DNA from 2 places in the Streptomyces sp. NPDC057428 genome. Region 1 is predicted to be linked to the other one. Evidence: riboswitches for the same ligand, from Rfam matches in the RefSeq annotation. Region 1 holds a riboswitch; the other holds the start of a gene.
What was found. Region 1 has a riboswitch for cyclic di-AMP ahead of ACFU5K_RS05155 (M23 family metallopeptidase). Riboswitches for the same ligand answer to the same signal wherever they lie in the genome.

Region 1 (3,256 bases):
AGTAGCGATGGACTACCACCCGCAGCCGACAGCCGGCGAGGCCAGGCCCTGGGCCTTCCCCGCGCCCGAGCGGGACGCCCTGCCCAACGGCCTGACCGTGTTGCGCTGCCACCGCCCCGGCCAGCAGGTCGTCGCCGTGGAGATCTTCCTGGACGCACCGCTGGACGCCGAGCCCGAGGGCCTCGACGGTGTGGCCACGATCATGGCCCGCGCGCTGTCCGAAGGTACGGACAAGCACTCCGCGGAGGAGTTCGCCGCCGAACTGGAGCGCTGTGGCGCCACACTCGACGCCCACGCCGACCACCCGGGCCTCCGTGTCTCCCTGGAGGTTCCGGTCTCCCGGCTGGCCAAGGCGCTCGGTCTGGTCGCCGAGGCACTGAGGGCCCCGGCCTTCGCGGAGAGCGAGATCGAGCGGCTGGTGGGCAACCGGCTCGACGAGATCCCCCACGAGCAGGCCAACCCCGCCCGGCGGGCCGCGAAGCAGCTCTCCAAGGAGCTCTTCCCGGCGACGGTCCGGATGTCGCGTCCGCGCCAGGGCACCGAGGAGACGGTACGGCGCATCGACGCCCCGGCCGTCCGCGCCTTCTACGACGCCCACGTCCGCCCTTCCACCGCGACCGCGGTGATCGTCGGCGACCTCACCGGCATCGACCTGGACGCGCTGCTCGCCGAGACCGTCGGTGACTGGTCCGGAAATTCGGTCCCGGCACGCCCGGTACCCCCGATCACCGCGGACGACACCGGCCGTGTGGTCATCGTGGACCGTCCCGGGGCGGTGCAGACCCAGCTCCTCATCGGGCGGATCGGCGCCGACCGGCACGACAGCGTGTGGCCCGCACAGGTCCTCGGCACGTACTGCCTCGGGGGCACCCTCACCTCCCGGCTGGACCGCGTGCTCCGCGAGGAGAAGGGCTACACCTACGGCGTCAGGGCCTTCGGCCAGGTTCTGCGGTCGACGGCTCCCGGATCGTCGTCCGGACCCACCGGCGCGGCGATGCTCGCCATCAGCGGTTCGGTGGACACGGAGTCGACGGGGCCGGCGCTCGACGACCTGTGGAAGGTCCTGCGCACCCTGGCGGCCGAGGGGCTCACCGACGCCGAGCGCGAGACCGCCGTGCAGAACCTCGTGGGCGTCGCCCCGCTGAAGTACGAGACGGCGGCCTCCGTCGCGGGGACCCTGGCCGACCAGGTGGAGCAGCACCTCCCGGACGACTACCAGGCCACGCTGTACGCACGCCTGGCCGAGACGGGCACGGTCGAGGCGACCGCCGCGGTGGTCAGCGCCTTCCCGGTCGACCGCCTGGTCACCGTCCTGGTCGGGGACGCCGCGCAGATCGCGGACCCCGTCCGGGCGCTGGGCATCGGCGAGGTGTCGGTCGTCAGCGGCTGACGGAACGGCACATTCAGGGCCCCGGCGGACACTCTGCCGGGGCCCTGCATTTTGTCTGATTTGTCAAAGGAAGTGCACGTTGATCCTGTGGGATGTCCGACAAAAGACCCTTTCTGTTTGGTGAGCGCCATCGGCCCGTCCTAGCGTCGTCCCGGCTGTCCGTCGGACCCGAGCCGCGACCGCGGCGCCGGACAGCCATCGCCGAGTCCCCGTCAGGCGCGAGCCTGGGGAGCCGGGGACCCATGTCCCTGGGGTGAATCGGATCCCTGCGTCTCGCGCGAGACGATGAGGGGTCCGTAGGAGACCTTCCTGCTCCGAACCCGTCAGCTAACCCGGTAGGCGAGAAGGAAGGAAAGGACCAGCCACTTCATGGCGTTCATCCGTGCCACCGGGAAGCACCGTGCCCCGAGCCGCCTGACGCGCAGGAGCGCCCGGGTCGCCGGTATCGCGGCCCTGGCCACCACCGGTGTCATCGGTGCCACAGCCTCCCCGGCGCTCGCAGCGGACTCCGAGGCAACCTCGGCCGGCACCGGTCTCACCCAGACCGTCGCCCTCGACGTGAGCCTCGCCGCGCAGATCGAGGCCCAGGCCAAGGCCCAGCAGCACCAGGCCGACGTCGCCGCGAAGGCGAAGGCCGAGGCCAAGCGGAAGGCGGAGGCCCGCGCCAAGAAGGTCCGCGAGGAGAAGGCCCGTGCCGCACGCGCAGCCGAGCGCGCCCGCCTCAACGCCTTCCGCCTCCCGGTCGCCGGTTCGCACGTCACCACCGGCTACAAGTCCGGCGGTGCGCTCTGGTCCTCCGGCACCCACTCCGGCGTGGACTTCCAGGCCGCTTCCGGCACCTCCGTCGTCGCGGTCGGCGCCGGCACGGTCGTCGAGGCCGGCTGGGGCGGTGCCTACGGCAACAACATCGTGCTCAGGATGAAGGACGGCACGTACACCCAGTACGGCCACCTCTCCTCGATCGGCGTCTCGGTCGGGCAGAGCGTCGACGCGGGGCAGCGGATCGGCCTCTCCGGATCGACCGGCAACTCCACGGGACCGCACCTGCACTTCGAGGCCCGCTCGACCCCCGAGTACGGCTCGGACATGGATCCCGTCGCCTACCTCCGCGCGCACGGCGTCCAGGTCTGACCTCGGATCCGCCCGCACGTACCGCTCCGACGAAGGCCCCGGCATCGCGCCGGGGCCTTCGCCGTACCCCGGCTCGCGGAACCGCCTTCCGGCCAAAAGATATCCAAGGATTCCACCCCGCCATCGGAAATTCCGGCCGGTTGCAATAGAGTCACAGAACAGGCGTCGATCGGCCGCGTTTCGCGGAGATTAAGGCGGAGGTTCGGACATGCGCATTCCCGCGCATTCGGTATGCACGGCAATCCGTGACGACATCGTCTCCGGTGTCTTCGAGCGCGGCAGCCGCCTCACCGAGGAGGTGCTCGCGCGTCGCTACGGCGTCTCGCGCGTCCCGGTGCGCGAGGCGCTGCGCACCCTGGAGTCCGAGGGGTTCGTCGTCACCCGCCGGCACGCCGGCGCCTGCGTCGCCGAACCCACGGAACAGGAGGCGGCCGACCTGCTGGAGATCCGGATGCTGCTGGAGCCGCTGGGCGCCGCGCGTGCGGCCCAGCGCCGTACCGATGCGCACCTGAAGGTGCTCCGGGGCCTGGTCAGGCTGGGGCAGGAAAGGGTGCGACGGGGCGAGGGGGAGGATCTGCGCTCGCTCGGCGGCTGGTTCCACGAGACGCTCGCGCAGGCCTCGGGCAGCCCCGCGCTGATCGCGCTGCTCACGCAGCTGAGGTACAAGATCGCCTGGATGTACGCCGTCGAGCAGCCGGTCAGGCCCGCGGAGTCCTGGGCCGAACACGGTGCTCT
Region 2 (3,256 bases), on a different contig from region 1:
GGTCGCGCCGCGGAAGGCGTAGATCGACTGGTCCGCGTCACCCACGACGCAGAGCTCGCCCGGGGCGTCGGCCTCACCGGCGGGGCCGACCAGCTCGCGGACCAGCGTGTACTGGGCGTGGTTGGTGTCCTGGTACTCGTCGACCATGACGTGGCGGAAGCGCCGGCGGTAGTGCTCGGCGACGTCGGGGAAAGCCTGGAGCAGGTGCACCGTCGTCATGATGATGTCGTCGAAGTCCAGCGCGTTGGCCTCACGGAGCCGCGCCTGGTAGAGCGCGTAGGCCTGCGCGAGCGTCTTCTCGAAGCCGTCGGCGGCCTGGCCCGCGAAGGTCTCCTCGTCGATCAGCTCGTTCTTCAGGTTCGAGACCTTCGCCGTGAACGACTTCGGCGGGTATCGCTTCGGGTCAAGGTCCAGATCACGGCAGACCAGCGCCATGAGCCGCTTGGAGTCGGCGGCATCGTAGATCGAGAACGACGAGGTGAATCCGAGGAGCTTGGACTCGCGGCGCAGGATGCGCACGCAGGCGCTGTGGAACGTCATGACCCACATGGCGTTCGCGCGCGGACCCACGAGGTCCTCGACGCGCTCCTTCATCTCGCCCGCGGCCTTGTTGGTGAAGGTGATCGCGAGGATCTGGCCCGGGTGGACCCCGCGCTCGGCGAGCAGGTGCGCGATGCGGTGCGTGAGCACCCTGGTCTTGCCGGACCCGGCTCCCGCGACGATGAGCAGTGGAGATCCGGCGTGCACGACCGCGGCGCGCTGTTCGGTGTTCAGCCCGTCGAGCAGAGCCGCGGAGTCGACGACGGGACGCGGGGCGCCGTCGCGGTAGTACGCGTCACGGGGCGGCGGCGGGGCGTCGAAGACGTCCTTGAACAGGCCCTCCGGCACCGCCTCGGGCGCGTGCTCCTCGGGGGGCGGCGGGGGGCCTTCCTCAGCTTGCTGGAGGCCGGTCAGGAAACTGTCGTCAAAGAGGCTGCTCATCGCTTAACGAGTCTAGGCGGCCGCACCGACAGCCCGGGACGGATCGGCCACACGGACCCGCACCGTGCGCCCGCCGGGACGGATCGGCCACGGTGCGTGAGATCGGGCGGCCTGCACAGGCCGGCCGGACGGACCGGCTCCCGCGGAAGGTCACGGAAATGTATCGGGCATATCGGCCACCATCCTTCACAGGAGCACCACGGGTTGGTTAGCGTGCTCCGACGGGTGTCCCGTACCCACTTGAGGCGAACCACGCCGCGCGGGCACCCCCGCCGAATCCGTACTCCTGTGAGGAGCCCGGAACCGGGGACCCACAAGCAGCACCGGGGTGAATCGGTCAGTCTTCACCGGACCGTAGGGCAGCCTTCCGTTCCGCCCGAACCCTCCCCCCAGTGCCTGAAGGGCCTGGGGGACCCCCATCGCTAACCTGGTAGGCGGTCCACGGAAGGAGATGCCGGCCTTGGCGTCGCATCGCAAGCAGCGCACCCGGGTGCGCACGACCACCCCTGCCTTCGGTCTCACGACGGCGGCGCTCGCCTCCGTCACCCTGCTCTCCGCGCAGAGCGCGACGGCGGCCCCGGCACAGCCCAAGCCCAGCATCGAGGAAGTGCAGAAGAAGGTCGACGCCCTCTACCGGCAGGCCGGTGCCGCGACCCAGGAGTACAACCAGGCGAAGTCCGCGTCCGCCGAGCAGCGCTCCAAGGTCGACGCGCTCCTGGAGGCGGCGGCCCAGCGGGCCGACAAGCTGAACGAGACGCGCCGCGAGCTGGGCAGTTACGCCGCCGCCCAGTACCGCAGCGGCGCGATCGCCCCGACTGCGACGTTCTTCCTGGCGGACGACCCGCAGTCGTACTTCGACCAGGACCAGCTGATGGCCCGGATGACCAGCCGGCAGCAGAAGACGGTCACCGAGTTCCGTACGCAGCAGAAGGAAGCCGCGGCGAAGCGCGTCGAGGCGACGAAGAGCCTGGAGACGCTGACCGAGTCGCAGGCCACGCTCCGCACCAGCAAGCAGCACGTGCAGACGAAGCTCACCGAGGCGCGTTCGCTGCTGTCGGAGCTGACCGCCGAGGAGAAGGCGCGGCTCGCCGAGCTGGAGCGCAAGAAGGAGGCGGAGGCGAAGCGCAAGGCCGAGGATCTGGCCCGGCAGCAGGCCGCCGCCGACAAGACGGAGGCCGAGCGCGCCCCGGAGAACGCCGGGCAGGACACGGGCTCGGGGACCGGCGGCACGGACTCCGGCAGCGGCTACGCCACGAAGGCCGAGAAGGTCCTGGCCTTCGCGCGCGCCCAGATCGGCAAGCCGTACGTGTGGGGTGCGACGGGCCCGTCCTCGTACGACTGCTCCGGGCTGACCCAGGCGGCCTGGAAGGCTGCCGGCGTCGACCTGCCGCGCACGACGTGGGACCAGGTCAAGGTCGGCACGCGGGTGGCGACGGCGGACCTGAAACCCGGTGACCTGGTCTTCTTCTACGACGACATCAGTCACGTCGGCATCTACAAGGGGGACGGCATGATGATCCACGCGCCCAAGCCGGGTGCGAGCGTCCGCGAGGAGTCGATCTACTACATGCCGATATACGGGAGCGTCCGCCCGGCATGACGGCATGGGGTTCTCCGTACGCGGCGGCACGGCCCACGACGGAGGCTGGACACGCAGGAGGGGCCCGGGGATCGTCCCCGGGCCCCTCCTGCGTCCGCGCGGGACGCTCAGGTCCAGAGCGTGGCGATGAAGATGTTGGCGACGGTGAGTGCGCCGACCGCGGCGAAGGCACCTTTGCCGGCCTTCTCGTCGTCGCGCTTCACGTAGACCAGCGCGAGGATCACGACGAGGAGCAGGAGCTTGATCCCGATCTTGACATTGTTCACCGACTGGTCGTCGGCCTGGTTCAGTCCGACGAGGGCGATTCCGGTGACGAGCATGGTGAGCGCGCCGTGGAGCATGGCGGGGACGAAGCGGGCCGTGCCCGCCCCCATGGCCTTCACCTGGGTGAGGAAACCGCCCAGCAGGGAGGCGATTCCGATGATGTGCAAGGCCACGACGACATTGATGAGTACGTCCATGGCCGCAGCCTAGCCCCGGCCATATCAGCACTCTTCGGCCAGGTATGACTTACCGATGAACTGACGCGAGGACTGTGCGAATTGCCGGGCTCCGGCTGAATTTCCCGGTCACTCGACGGAAACGAAACTACATCTGAGGGCAATAGCTGTCATTACACCTCTTCCCCGTGCCCCGGGTTTAGCGTCACGTCCCAGGTGACCGATTCGTTACCGC

Region 2: another riboswitch for cyclic di-AMP. It lies ahead of ACFU5K_RS21610 (NlpC/P60 family protein); the one in region 1 lies ahead of ACFU5K_RS05155 (M23 family metallopeptidase).

What each region holds. Positions count from the first base shown of each region.
Region 1 covers NZ_JBHVCT010000008.1:6,855-10,110, reverse strand. The annotation lists gene ACFU5K_RS05160 (M16 family metallopeptidase) at 8-1,390, shown strand; cyclic di-AMP (ydaO/yuaA leader) riboswitch at 1,580-1,747, shown strand; gene ACFU5K_RS05155 (M23 family metallopeptidase) at 1,760-2,521, shown strand; gene ACFU5K_RS05150 (GntR family transcriptional regulator) at 2,730-3,256, shown strand, end outside.
Region 2 covers NZ_JBHVCT010000058.1:11,943-15,198, reverse strand. The annotation lists gene pcrA (DNA helicase PcrA) at 1-981, opposite strand, end outside; cyclic di-AMP (ydaO/yuaA leader) riboswitch at 1,242-1,434, shown strand; gene ACFU5K_RS21610 (NlpC/P60 family protein) at 1,433-2,581, shown strand; gene ACFU5K_RS21605 (hypothetical protein) at 2,689-3,042, opposite strand.